3 regions of the Caldanaerovirga acetigignens genome follow, and region 1 is predicted to be linked to each of the others. Evidence: riboswitches for the same ligand, from Rfam matches in the RefSeq annotation. Region 1 holds a riboswitch; each other region holds the start of a gene.
What was found. Region 1 has a riboswitch for S-adenosylmethionine ahead of BUB66_RS09910 (homocysteine biosynthesis protein). Riboswitches for the same ligand answer to the same signal wherever they lie in the genome.
Positions count from the first base shown of each region.

Region 2: it holds a riboswitch for S-adenosylmethionine, as region 1 does, so the genes downstream of both, BUB66_RS05565 (homocysteine synthase) here and BUB66_RS09910 (homocysteine biosynthesis protein) in region 1, are expected to answer to the same signal.
Region 3: it holds a riboswitch for S-adenosylmethionine, as region 1 does, so the genes downstream of both, BUB66_RS01690 (methionine ABC transporter ATP-binding protein) here and BUB66_RS09910 (homocysteine biosynthesis protein) in region 1, are expected to answer to the same signal.

Region 1 covers NZ_FRCR01000014.1:7,800-12,600, reverse strand. Annotated here, with positions in the region: gene BUB66_RS09915 (sodium:solute symporter family transporter) at 1-1,354, shown strand, start outside; SAM riboswitch class I at 1,418-1,527, shown strand; gene BUB66_RS09910 (homocysteine biosynthesis protein) at 1,604-2,770, shown strand; gene BUB66_RS12770 (4Fe-4S binding protein) at 2,773-2,988, shown strand; gene BUB66_RS09900 (UPF0280 family protein) at 3,001-3,729, shown strand; gene BUB66_RS09895 (homocysteine S-methyltransferase family protein) at 3,743-4,801, shown strand, end outside.
Region 2 covers NZ_FRCR01000005.1:161,017-165,817, reverse strand. Annotated here, with positions in the region: gene BUB66_RS05565 (homocysteine synthase) at 1-809, opposite strand, end outside; SAM riboswitch class I at 882-999, opposite strand; gene BUB66_RS05560 (DUF2284 domain-containing protein) at 1,148-1,717, shown strand; gene BUB66_RS05555 (stalk domain-containing protein) at 1,736-3,151, shown strand; gene BUB66_RS05550 (Asp23/Gls24 family envelope stress response protein) at 3,294-4,118, shown strand; gene nuoE (NADH-quinone oxidoreductase subunit NuoE) at 4,193-4,729, shown strand; gene nuoF (NADH-quinone oxidoreductase subunit NuoF) at 4,734-4,801, shown strand, end outside.
Region 3 covers NZ_FRCR01000002.1:24,025-28,825, reverse strand. Annotated here, with positions in the region: gene BUB66_RS01705 (aspartate/glutamate racemase family protein) at 1-417, opposite strand, end outside; gene BUB66_RS01700 (MetQ/NlpA family ABC transporter substrate-binding protein) at 433-1,269, opposite strand; gene BUB66_RS01695 (methionine ABC transporter permease) at 1,306-1,959, opposite strand; gene BUB66_RS01690 (methionine ABC transporter ATP-binding protein) at 1,952-2,986, opposite strand; SAM riboswitch class I at 3,057-3,171, opposite strand; gene BUB66_RS01685 (hypothetical protein) at 3,601-4,329, opposite strand; gene BUB66_RS01680 (DNA methyltransferase) at 4,520-4,801, opposite strand, start outside.

The sequences.
Region 1 (4,801 bases):
GTCCGCCTTTGCCTACGGCACAGCTTACTTTTCTGCAGTGATATTTATCGGCTATGCGGGAAAATTAGGATGGAATTTCGGCCTTTCGGCCCTGTGGATTGCCATAGGCAATAGCCTCATAGGGAGTTTCCTTGCATGGAAAATACTTGCAAAGCCCACAAAGATCATGACCCAAAAGCTTAACGCAAAGACGTTTCCGGAATTTCTCGCACTAAGATATGATTCTCCCACATACAGGATCTTCGCTGCAGTAATTATATTTATTTTCCTTGTGCCTTACTCCGCATCGGTCTACATGGGCTTAAGCTATCTATTTGAAGGAGTCTTTAACATCGATTATCAATTGGCACTAGTAATTATGGCGGCACTAACCGCATTTTATCTGATCCTCGGAGGCTATTTTTCCGTGAGCCTATCGGATTTCATCCAGGGATTAATAATGCTATTTGGAAGTATATTAATGATATGGTCGGTAGTCTCTCATCCTAATGTGGGCGGAATAATGCCGGCAATAAGAAAGCTTGCCAGCATAGACCCAAAATTAGCCGCACCGGTAGGTCCCCCTGGTTTTTGGCAATTATTCTTTTTTGTAACCCTGACAAGCTTGGGACCATGGGGCCTTCCGCAAATGGTGCACAAATTTTACTCAATAAAAGACGAGGCTTCTGTAAAGCCTGCCACCGCAATTTCCACCGCATTCTCCTTTATAATAAGCTTCACCGCTTATTTCATAGGTGCCATGACGAGGCTCTTTTTCGACTCCATACCTTTAGAAGGCGGGCGGCCTAATCCTGACATTATGGTGCCGAAAATAATTGAATGGGCAATGCCAGAAGCAGTTGCCGCCGTAATACTAGCGCTTGTAATATCTGCTTCCATGTCCACCTTATCTTCTCTGGTCCTGATATCGAGCTCGGCGATAAGCGTGGACCTAACAGAAGGGCTTGGAATTAAACTCGGCGGCAAGGCCAAAATGGCGCTCATGAGGCTGTTCTGCCTGATTTTTATTATCCTCTCACTGATAATCGCCATACTAAAGCCATCTATCATCATTACACTGATGGCCATATCCTGGGGCACTGTGGCCGGAACATTTTTAGCGCCATATCTTTTTGGCCTGTTTTATAAGCAAACCACAAAATCAGGCGCATGGACTGGTTCCATAACAGGCCTTGCTATATCGATAGTTCTCTCGGTAATTTCTAGATTTGATTCATCAAAAATCCCTATGTTCGGAAGCCTTGCCATGACAATTCCTCTATTAGTAGTGCCGTTTGTATCTAAATTGACTTCGAAAGAACGAACACAGCAAGAAATTTTTAAAAATGCTCCTTCATCGCAAATAAATTATTGACATGAAAAAATACTTCTGTTATTATCTATTTAAAACTTTGAAAACCAGATATCTTTAAAACTCTTCTTATCAAGAGCGGTGGAGGGACTGGCCCGATGAAACCCGGCAACCCGCATCTTTAAAGATGCGAAGGTGCCAATTCCTGCAGGACGAGATGTCCTGAGAGATAAGAAGAGGCAGGAAAGCGTGCCTCTTCTTATCGGAAGAGGCTTTCTTGTTGCCTCTTACTGTACTTTGCACCAAGAAGGAGTGATTGTATTGAAAACCTTTGAGGAAATTAACGAAAAGATTAGATCCGGTTGTGCTGTGGTGCTCACAGCCCAGGAAGTAAAGGAGCTTGCCCGCAAAGAGGGCATAAAAGAGGTCGCCAAAAAGGTAGACGTGGTAACCACCGCAACTTTCGGGGCCATGTGCTCTTCTGGAGCTTTCCTAAATTTCGGCCACACAGATCCACCCATAAAGATGAGCAAAGTCTGGCTGAACGATGTCCCGGCTTACGGAGGTATAGCGGCGGTAGATGCCTATATAGGAGCCACAGAACAGTCGGAATCCGAAGGGATGAATTACGGCGGAGCCCATGTAATAGAGGACCTGGTAGCCGGAAAGAAAATAAAGCTTAGGGCTCTATCTTACGGAACCGACTGTTACCCTCGAAAGGAATTCACTGGTTTTATCGATAAATATTCCATAAACCAGGCAATACTTTTTAACCCCAGAAACGCTTATCAGAATTACAACGCCGCAACGAACACTTCCGACAAAACCCTCTATACCTATATGGGCGTGCTATTACCAAACTGCGGGAATGTAAACTATTCGACAACGGGAGAACTAAGCCCCTTGATGAACGACCCGTACCTTAGGACTATCGGCGTTGGGACGCGAATTTTCCTGGGTGGTGCAATAGGGTACGTAGCCTGGGAAGGCACCCAACATAATCCTACTCAAGAGCGCGCTGAAAGCGGCGTTCCCATTGGAGGCGGCGCTACGCTGGCCCTAATAGGAGATTTAAAGAAGATGAGTCCAGAATTTCTTAGAGCAGCAGTAGTCAAGGGCTACGGTGTGACACTTTACGTAGGCGTAGGAGTTCCGATTCCCATCATTGATGAGGAAATGGCACGGTTCGTATCCATAAGGGACGAAGAAATTCTCACAAATATACTCGATTACGCAGTGCCCTCCCGCTCAAGACCAGTCCTTCGCAGGGTAAGTTACTCAGAATTAAAGAGTGGAAATGTAACGATCATGGGCAAGAAAGTCCCTACAGCTTGCCTTTCGAGCATTTCAGTTTCCATAAAAATAGCCGAGATCCTAAAAAATTGGATAAAAGAAGGCAAATTCCTATTACAGCAACCTATACAAGCACTACCTATGGATATCAGGCTTTTGCCATTAAATGAGACAAAGGAGGAATAACTTTGAGCAGAGTAAATGAAAATTTAAAGGTTAAAAGAGCCAAAATAGGTTTTATTGAAGAAAAGTGCATAAGTTGTGGTGCTTGTACTGCGCTTTGCCCCACTGCTGCATTATGCATCGATAAAGGCAATTGGAAGCTGCGCTTTTGCTCTGAAAAATGTTCTTCTTGTCTCTTATGTGTGAGTAGTTGTCCACTTGGCGCAATAGTTCAGCTTTAGGTGGAACAGATTATGGCTGAATACAAAAGCCGTGACTATAGAAAACTCGTATACGCAGAAGGCTTGATTAGCTTTACCGTCAAATTCAAGGAAACTGACCTTTTCATAAGCGCCAAAAAAGATCTTTCAGCAGAAGCCCTTGCCTGCTTGCTGAATTATCGAAAAGACCTGGAAGAATATATAGCATTTGACCCGGATTTTATTTGCTCATTGTCTCCGCACTCCGTCCCCGAATGGGCACCAGAAATAGTAAAACATATGGCAAAGGCCGCTTTTAAAGCAGGGGTAGGTCCAATGGCAGCAGTAGCAGGCGCTATATCTGAATTCATTGGGAAGCTCCTCTTAAAATTCTCCCCTGAGGTAATAGTAGAAAACGGGGGAGATATATTTGCTATGATAAAGCGACCAATTAAAATTGGAATATTCGCAGGAGCTTCTCCTTTTAGCAATAAAATCGCCTTAAAGCTCAACGCAACTGGTCATCCTCTGGGGATATGCACTTCAGCAGGCACAATAGGCCACTCCTTGAGCTTCGGCAGAGCAGATGCAGCAGTAATAGTAGCGGAAAATTCAACCCTTGCTGATGCGGTAGCAACCGCCACAGGCAATCGGGTTAAGTCCCCGAATGATATAAAGGACGCCCTAGAATTTGCCCTGAGCATAGAAGGAGTCATAGGAGCATTGATTATCATTGGCGAACACTTGGGGGCAAAAGGTGACATCGAAATTGAAAAAATTTAAAGGAGGAAAAATTTTGAGGTCCATTGAATTAATAGAGTTACTCAAGGAAAAAATCTTGATATTTGACGGCGCTATGGGAACAATGCTCTTTAAAAATGGTCTTCCGCCCGGCTCATGCCCCGAAATGCTGAATCTTGAATTTCCCAACGCCGTAGAAAACGTCCACAGGTTTTACGTCGATGCGGGTGCAGAAGTTGTCGAAACCAACACATTCGGCGCGAATCGAATTAAGCTTTCTACCTTCGGCCTAGCCCATAAAGCAAAGGATATTAACCATCGGGCAGTCGAAATCGCCAGAAAAGCTGCGGGAACGAAGGTTCTTGTGGCAGGCTCTATAGGTCCTACCGGAAAGCTCATCTTTCCCCTTGGTGACCTTTCTTTTGAGGAAGCTTACACCGCTTTTAAAGAGCAGGCTGGTTACCTCCTGGAAGCGGGTGCAGACCTGATAATAATAGAAACCATGTCCGACCTTCAGGAAATGAGGGCTGCCCTCCTCGCGGTTAAGGAATTCGGCGATGTTCCCGTAATATGCCAAATGACTTTTGAAAAAAGCGGAAGGACCCTTACAGGCACAGACCCCGAAACCGCAGCGAGGGTTCTTTCTGCCATGGGCGCCACGGTCGTCGGCTTAAACTGCAGTTTGGGCCCGGAAGAAGCAATAGAAATCATAAAAAAGATGGCCAAGGTAGGAGGTGTATACCTTTCTGCCCAGCCCAACGCAGGGCTTCCTGATACAAAAGGCGGTGCCGAATCCTATGCAGTTACACCCGAAGATATGGCCAAATATGCAAGAGAAATGGTTCGCCTGGGCGTTTCGGTAGTAGGTGGATGCTGCGGCACCACGCCGGAACACATAAAGGCTATTTCCGAAGCCGTATCGGATCTTCGCCCGCCCTTGCGCTTTCCTGACGGAAGGTGCTTCTTGGCATGCCGCACCCGCACCCTTTACATAGAAGGAAGAGGCCCCACGCCTTTCGTCGGAGAACGAATAAATCCCACAGCGAGAAAAAAGCTCGCAGAATCGATTAAAAATGGCGACTTCGGACCTGTAATAAGGGAAGCCGAGGAACAG
Region 2 (4,801 bases), on a different contig from region 1:
CCCAGGTCCCGAAGGAGCATGCACCTTACTTTTGCAATGTAAGCGGCATTTCCGAAGGTTTCCGTAAAAGATACGCCGTGATAAGCCGGGTCTGGTTCGGCAAGTTCCGGGAATTTTCCGTTTGTCCAGTCGAATTTGCCCGAGTCTACTATTAGCCCGCCCAGGGTAGTTCCGTGCCCTCCTATGAACTTGGTTGCGGAGTGTACTACGATATCGGCGCCGAATTCAAAAGGCCTGCAAAGATAGGGAGTTGCAAAAGTATTATCTACTATAAAAGGAATTCCGGCATCATGAGCTATCCGGGCGACCTCTTCTAGGTCAAGGATATCGATTTTTGGATTACCGATAATTTCTCCGTAAATTGCCCTTGTGCGGGAAGTTATGGCGTTTTTGAAGTTGGCAGAGTCCTTTGGGTCTACGAATTTTACATCTATTCCGAATCGCTTCAATGTGGTGGAAAAAAGGTTGAAAGTTCCGCCGTAAAGGGTGCTTGAAGAGACTATTTCATCACCGGCCTTTGCTATATTCAATATTGCATAAGCTACTGCTGCCTGCCCAGAGGCAAGGGCCAGCGCGCCTACGCCACCTTCTAATGCTGCGATGCGTTTTTCAAGCACGTCTTGGGTTGGATTGGACATCCGGCTGTAGATGTGTCCTTCCTCTTTTAAAGAGAAAAGGTTAGCAGCATGTTCAGGGCTTTGGAATACAAAAGATGTGGTTTGGTAGATGGGGACTGCCATTGCCCCAGTCGTGGGATCAGGTTCCTGGCCGGCGTGGACTGCCAGAGTGTCGAATTTAAAATCTTTCATGCTCTATTCCTCCTTTTTGTTTTTGTGTAAAAAAAACCCCCTTCGATAAGAAGAGGGTTTCTTTCAACCTTCCTCTTATCTCTCAAAACGCCTTTTAGCGTTTTGCAGGAATTGGCACCTTCGCGCTTTTATTAAAGGCGCGGGTTGCCGGGTTTCATCGGGCCAGTCCCTCCACCGCTCTTGATAAGAGGCCAATTTTTCAATTTTAATTTAAAGCAATTATACCAGTATACTAGGAATTCTGTCAATATATTTTACGAATTTGTTACAAGGTGGACGAGATAGCATTGATTCTGGTATTATAGACTAAAAGGCTATTATGCTTTAAGAGGTGGACCATGAGGCTGCTGGAAAAATTTAAGGAGGCTGAAAAACTCCTCGGATTTGCAAAAAATTGTGAAGGCGTTGCACGGGTCGAACTCATATTGGCCCGGGACGTAGTGGTGGATGAGCGGGTTAGGTTTCAATGCAGCCATTCGGGCTGCAGGGAGTACGGGAAGAGGTTTATGTGCCCTCCTTATGTGCCGGATGTAGATGAATTTAGAAAACTTGTCTTAAAATACTTTATGGCAGTCATTCTGCAGGTGGAAGGTAAAACCGAAAGCAAAGATGCAGAAAATGAGGCAAAAAGGCTTGCCCTTCTTTTGCACGAGGCAGTGTATAAAACGGAAAAGAGAGCTTTTTCTTCCGGCTTTCATTTTGCTGCCGGGTTTATAGGAGGGCCGTGTATATTGTGTGAAAGATGTCCTGCTGCCGCTGGACACGGTTATTGTGTTCAGAGGGAGAAGGCAAGGCCATCTATGGAAGCAATGGGTATTGATGTATTTAAAACTTGCAAAAATGCAGGGCTAGAATTTGCCTTTACGCCGGGGAAAGTAGTTTGGACCGGAATGGTATTGCTGGACTAATGAAGGGGGTCGTAGAATTTGAGGAATATTCGAAAAATATCCGTTCTTTTTTTAATCGGAGTCTTTTTATTATCAACGGTGTCGCCTCTTGAAATATACGGTGCCGGAACTATTAAAGTTTTCCTGAATGGCAGGGAAATAAAGCCCGATGTGCCGCCGGTGATGAAATCGAGCAGGGTGCTCGTGCCATTTAGATTTTTGGGCGAAAATTTGGGGGCGAATGTCCATTGGGATGAAAAGACGAAAATGATTACGGCAGTAAAAGGCTCAACTCAGATTATCCTCAGGATAGGTAATTCCGTCGCCTACATAAACGGAAAGCCGGTAAAACTAGATGTTCCTGCTCTGATCGTAAAAGGGAGGACAATGGTCCCCATACGCTTTTTTAGCGAGGCTTTTGGAGCGCAAGTTCACTGGGACGGCGCTAAAATGGCGGTGTTTATAACTGTAAAAGAAGGTCTTGCCAAATACATCTTGGGATATTATTATTCTCAGTCCTACGACGATTTCATAAAGAACGTGGAAAAGCTCACTTCCATCGCGGCCAAGTGGTACACCCTTGACGAAAATTCGAACCTGGTAAGTTACGACAATTCCCGCTATATTATGAAACCGCAGGATTATAATTTAGTACTCGAGGCGGCACGGCAAAAAGGCGTCAAGGTATATGCACTCATTTTTGAATCGGACCGCGCGCGCTTGAGCCAGGCCTTGGATACTCCGGAAAAAAGGAAGGCGCTAATAGGCCAGATAGTAAGTGAGGTAGAAAAAGAAAACTACGACGGCGTCAATATCGACTTCGAATACATAAAACCTGAGGATAAAGAGAATTTTAACAGTTTTATAATTGAGCTATACAATGCCTTAAAATCAAAAAACAAGTCTCTAAACATTTCCCTCCCTGCAAAGACCGAAAAAAACGACTGGTGGCCGGCATACGACTATGAAGTCTTGGGCAAGTACAGCGATTTCGTAGTTATCATGGCTTACGACAAAAGTCCAAGTGCGCCGGGGCCTCAGGCGGGTGTGGATTGGACGAGGGAAGTTGTGGATTATGCCACAGCGAGGATACCGGCTCAGAAGGTTGTCTTAGGTGTGGGCTATTACGGCTATGCCTGGACGGATGGCCTAAGGTACACAGTATTGGAAGAGAAAAATCAGATGACCTATTCGAGAATACTCTTTTTAGATGAATTAAAGAGCAAATACGGCTTGAAAATGAACCTGGACGGAAATTCGCTTATGGCTTACGGAAGTTTTAAAGACGAAAAAGGTGTAACTTATCAAATCTGGATGGAAAGCGGTGCTTCGGTGGATGCCAAATGCAAATTGGTCATAGAAAAAGGCCTCAAGGGAATAGCGGTGTGGAGGTTGGGTTATACCACGGCTAGTTTCTGGCAGGCCGTATACGACAATTTTAAGGCTGCAAAATGATTATATTGATAAAACGCCTTCGGTAAAAGAAGCCGAAGGCGTTTTACTAGATAATCATGTAAAAAGTTTCACAAATATCTTTATGGTATTTCATTATTGTGATAATATAAAAGAGTACAACTATGTAGCAGGAGTTGATAATTTGGAAGTAATCGCCTTTGTAGGCAAAAGCGGCACCGGAAAAAGCCACCGGGCTCATTTAGTGGCGAGGCAGTACGGTGCCGAACTTATAATTGACGATGGGCTTTTGATCCACGGAAATAGGGTGGTAGCCGGTTATTCGGCAAAAAGGGAAGAGACGAGGGTAGGTGCGATAAAAAGGGCTCTTTTTCAGGATCCGCATCATGCCGAAGAAGTCAGAGAGAAGGTGAAGGAAATTGATGCAAAAAGAGTTCTCGTCATAGGTACTTCGGAAAAAATGGTAAGGACAATCTGCAGGACGTTGGAGCTTCCGGAGCCCACAAGAGTTGTATATATTGAGGATGTATCGACTAAAAAGGAGATAGAAGAGGCAAGGAAGATAAGGACTGTAGATGGAAAACACGTAATACCTGTGCCCACGCTCGAGATAAAGAAATACTTTTCGGGGTATCTTTTAGACCCCCTTAAAATTTTTTACCGCCGGGGTAGGCAGGAGATAGTCACGGAAAAGTCGGTGGTGAGGCCCACATACAGCTATTTAGGACGGTATACTGTTGCCGATACGGTGATAAGCCAGATTGCTTTACATGTAGCAAGAAGCATAGAAGGAATAGGGGGCGGAGGGAGGGCTGTCGTTGAAAACCATGGCTCCGGAGTCGCGATTAGTTTAGAACTTACGGTACAGTACGGGATTCCAATTTTGCCTTTGATGGAGAAAGTCCAGCAGGAGGTGAAGGAAAAGGTAGAATATATGACGGCTTTAAACGTGCTTAGGGTGGATATCAAGGTAAAAAAACTTTTTTTCAGGAAGGAAAAAGAGGCGTAATGTAGAATATAAAATAATTTATAAATTGTGCAATCTGTTATTGGTACGAATTCTGTAAAGGGGAGGAAAAATAGATGAGTTGCTGTGAGTGCAAAGAATCGGGGTTTGATGCCAGATTTCCGGATGAAGAAGTAGACCTTGCCCTTTTAGATGGGGTGCTCGAAAAGTACAGGGGCAACCCCGGCAGCCTCATAACGGTGCTACAAAAAGCCCAAGATATCTACGGATACCTGCCCAGGAAGGTGCTTTACCATATCGCCCGGGAAATAAAAGTAAAACCCGCCAAAGTATTTGGGGTTGCCACGTTTTATGCTCAGTTTAGATTGAGACCCATAGGCAAGCATCTTATAATGGTTTGCCACGGCACAGCCTGCCATGTAAACGGGGCTGAACTAATCACAAGTGCCCTCTGCGACGAACTGAAAATTAATGAAGGAGAGACTACAAAAGACGGGCTTTTTACTCTTCAAAACGTGGCTTGCCTCGGGTGCTGCAGCCTTGCTCCGGTGATGATGATAGACGGTGAAGCTTACGGCAAACTTACCCCGGATAAAGCCAGGGGCATCATAAGGGAAATTTTGAAGAAAGAGACGGAAAAAGAGGGGGTGTAGGAGAATGAAGGTGATAGTTGGACTGGGAAGCTGCGGAATTGCTGCGGGGGGCAATAAAGTGCTCCAAGCGGT
Region 3 (4,801 bases), on a different contig from region 1:
GGATGGGTTGCTTTCGTATAGAATCTGTTCTATGACCTTGAGGGACTGGGCGTTGGCGGCCCAGACGATAAGGCGGCTGTATTTTGACGCCAGGTTGCGGTACGATTGAAGTGGTGTTAAGATATAGGAAGAAGGATATTTGTTTTCTACGAGGTTAAAGTCTATGGCTGCCGAAAGAGAATTGCAGTATATCATAATGCTTTTTATGTTCTTTTTATGGAACTCGTCGATAATGGCGATGACTTTTTGAGTAAGGGTATCGGCTTTTTGGTACTGCAGCATATTTTGCTCTTCGGGGTTTGAGGCGGTAGGAATTCCCACCGCATCAAACCCCTTTTTTCTCATGAATTCCACGCCCATTTTTGTGTCTTGAGGCGTTCCGGCGATTACGCCGAAAGTTTTGGAAAAGTATGCCATAAAATCACTCCGCTATTAGAAGGCGGGCACGACGGCCCCTTGATATTTCTCTTCGATGAACTTTTTGACTTCGGGCGAATTCAATGCTTCGGCGAGTTTTTTGAGTTCCGGCCTTGATTCGTCTCCTTTTCGGACCACCAACACGTTTACATAGGGCGAGTTGGCATCTTCAATGATGAGCGCGTCCTTTGTGGGAACGAGCCCTGCCTCCAGAGCATAGTTGGTATTGATCACCGCCAGGTCCACGTCCGGCAGTACCCGGGGGAGGGTTGCAGCCTCAAGTTCGGTTATCTTCAAACCTTTTGGATTTTCAACAATGTCGCCAACTGTAGCTTTTATCCCCTCCTCAGGCTTTAATTTAATGAGTCCCGCTGTTTGCAGGAGCAAAAGAGCTCTTCCGGCATTGGTCGGGTCGTTGGGTATGGCGACGGTGGCTCCTTCTTTTAGTTCGCCAAGATTTTTAATCTTTTGGGAATAGGCCCCCATGGGCTCGATGTGGACCTTTGCGATGTAGGTCAAATCTAGATTGTGCTCCTTTGAAAACTCCTCAAGGTACGGAATGTGCTGGAAATAGTTGGCGTCGAGTTCCTTTTCTGCCAATTTCAAATTGGGCTGAACATAGTCGGTAAATTCCACAATTTCTAGATTAATCCCCTCTTTTTCCAGAATCGGCTTTACAACTTCCAGGATTTCGGCATGGGGCACCGGAGAAGCTCCAACCTTTATCGTCACTTTTTCATTTTGCACCTGCTGATTTGCGCTATTTTCGCTGGCAGATTGATTTTGCCCGCATCCCGAAAGCAGGAATGCAAGGATGCTGAGTGTTAAAAACACCGCAAGAAATTTTTTCATTCAAGGTCCCTCCTTAATGCAAAAATTTTTGATTGATTAACGATGTTTGGAAAGGGACTTTACCACCAAATCTCCAAGGACCTGGATGAGCTGCACCATAATCACGAGTATTGCCACGGTGTAGAGCATGATGTCGAGCATGAAGCGCTGGTATCCATAGCGCACCGCCAGGTCTCCTAGTCCACCACCTCCTATCACGCCGGCCATGGCGGAATACCCCACCAGGTTTATGGCGGTTATAGTTATTCCAGCGGCGATCGAAGGCAGGGCCTCGGGGATTAAAACTTTTGTGATGACCTGAAAAGGAGACGCCCCCATGGCCTGTGCCGCTTCGATGACGCCGCGGTCTACCTCGCGCAAGGCCGTTTCGGTGAGCCTTCCCATAAAGGGAATGGCTGCCACCGAAAGGGGAACTATGGCGGCCGTGGTGCCTATGGATTTTCCCACGAGCCACCGGGTAAAGGGAATGAGCATTATTAACAAAATGACGAAAGGAATGGAACGGAATATATTGACGATGGTGCCCAAAGCTTTATTCAAGGGGCTGTTTTCCAAAATCCTTCCTCTGTCGGTGGAATAAAGCAGGACGCCGAGAGGTATCCCGAAAATGGATGCTATGAGCACCGACACCGCCACCATGTAGATAGTCTCACGGGTTGCACTAAAAAGCAGCTTTACACTTTCAGCCAATTTCCACCACCTCCACGTCAAGGCCTATATATTGCAAGTATGAAAGAGCCCTGTCGGCCGTCCCGTTTTTCCCCTCGAACTGCACCACCAAAGTTCCAAAGGGAGTACCTTGGATGTGGTCTATGTTTCCGTACAGGATATTGGTGTTCACGCCGAATTTTTTCACAACCTCCGAGAGGATGGGCTTTGCAGTAATTTTACCGAAAAATCCTATTTTGACCACGCGGCCCTCTGCCAGGTTTCCGTTTAAGGCCTTTATTTTCACTTTAAGCTCTTCGGGAATTTCGCAGATGAAAATAGATTTTAAAAAGTTGCGAGCCGTCTGAGTTTTCGGCCTTGAAAATATTTCGAAAGTCGTCCCCTGCTCCACCACCCGGCTTTTTTCTATAACTGCCACTTTGTTGCATATTTGCTTTATCACGTTCATCTCATGGGTCACGACCACCATGGTGATGCCCAGCTTCTCGTTGATGTCTTTTAAAAGTTTCAGGATTGAAAAGGTGGTTTCCGGGTCCAGTGCCGAAGTCGCCTCATCGCAGAGCAGAACTTTCGGGTCGCAGGCAAGAGCCCGGGCGATGCCGACTCTTTGTTTTTGCCCTCCCGAAAGCTGCGAAGGGAAGGACTTTGCCTTGTCGGAAAGCCCAACCAGATTCAAGAGATTTTCTACCTTTTCGTTTATGGTTTTCCTGTCAAAACCGGCTATTTCCAGCGGAAAGGCCACATTCCCCCACACGGTCCGGGAGGAAAGCAGGTTGAAGTGCTGGAAAATCATGCCGATTTTCTTGCGCATCTCTTTAAGCTCTTTGGGGGAAAGTCCGGTCATCTCCACGCCGTCTATTTCTATAGAGCCTGATGTGGGCTTTTCCAGCAAATTGATGCACCGAAGTAGGGTGCTTTTCCCTGCGCCGCTTAAACCTATTATTCCGAAAATGTCTCCTTTTTCGATGTCGAGATTTATGCCGTCTAACGCTTTGACGGTTCCCGAAGCCGAAGTGTAGACCTTTGTGAGATTCCTTATCCGAATCAATTAAATCCCTCCCCTTCCCAAAAATGCAACAAAAAACCCCCTTCTGACATCGAGAAGAGGGTTAAAAAACCTCTTATCTGCCAGAACGTAACGTTCTGCTGGAATTAGCACCGCTGCAACTGCGCTCGCAGTTGCCGGTTGCCGGGTTTCATCGGGCCAGTCCCTCCACCTGCTCTCGATAAGAGTTTTCTTATTCAATTTTGATGATATAAATATTAACATTCATTTAGGATTATGTCAATCGATTTTTTTAGGGAAGCACGCAGGATAGAATAACCCCTTATGGTTGTTGCATCAGCCCTTCAATATTAAAGCCGCTAAGGAGTTGTTTTTTAACTGATGTCAAGGATGCTGAATGGATTGCAAATTTACTGCGTCACGGCCTTCTAAAGGGCAGCTTATAGGTATGGGCTTACTTTTTTATTGCTTTTTTTCGGAACATTATTTTCAGGATAGACTAGAAATTGATTTATCATAGTACCGTTGGTAGTATTTGTACTTTATGGAAAATTATATCATAACTTCAGTGATATTATTTTGTTTTCCAGATTTCAAAATTCAGAAGCTAGTCGCTCTATTTCCCGGAAGAAGAGCTCTTCTAGCTAGCTGTTCCTCTAGGAATCAGTCCCGCTCTCTTCCCATATTAAACGCCGCAAACCGGTTAATATCATCCAAACACTTTCTATTTTTCCTTCATTTTTACCGTACCTACCTTGTTCTATCTCTCGTTCAAATCGTTCAAATTCCTGCTCTATTTCCTCTCGCGTTCTTCCTTCACTAAAAATTTTCACAAATCGCAACCAATGACGAATCTCGATACCCGCTATACGTTCGTTATATATTTCCTCTATGTATTCTTCCATAATACCTGTTCTGGCAATACGCCCAAAATTCTTGCCACGATCGGATACAGGTCTATCGTTAATAGCATCGCTCTTACGCGGATAGGGACGTACATCTTCAGGCACTATGATTCCTCTATCGTCCTCGGTCTGTCTAGTATGCTCCCAATAATAATTCCGCCATGCAGCGACATACCTTGCGTTTTCCACGAATGGTTTTAGGAGTTTCGGACGTCCAGAAATAACTTGTGATAATAGCCAGGGCACAATAACAACCAAATCCGCAGGTGCGCATGCCTCTTTTGTAGCACAGAATCGAAAGTTTGGCTCTTTTTCTTTTGCCAATAGATACCACGTTTTAAGCTCAATGCCAAGAATAGGAGTGATATCTCCTCCGCCCGATTTCGTGAGAAGAACATCAGGAAACGTCTGCGCCTGGCGAATGAACGCATATTCGCTGTACCTGCCTTCCGGGTCCCACACTGACCGTATTTGATTCAAATTATCCACCAGCTGCTGCTCGATCGTCGTCCCTACCGCAGGAGATAACGTTGGAAGATCCGTAAGGCTAACACCTTCAATGTACGTATCTGTGTGAAATTGGTAAGGAAGATTGTAAAGAGCCTCTTTGACGTTAACCCATAAGTTATAGTGTTCCCATTCCCTACTCGGTTCTTCACGTATTGGTGTCCTAGGACCTGTCATACGTCTTCAACCTTTCAATAGCAATTTTAAAGTATCTAGGGTTAATTTCAGCACTGTAATGGACTCGGCCCAACTTATGGGATGCAATGGCCTCCGTACACAACCCTCCAAATGGTGCCCAGACAACATCTCCCGGATCAGAGCTAGCCCGAATAATCCGTTCTGTCAGCTTAAGTGGCTTCTGATTAGCATGTAACGCCTTATTGATACGATCAGGAACCTTAATACGTTCAGGACCGCGCACAGACGGTTCATCCCAAACATTCGT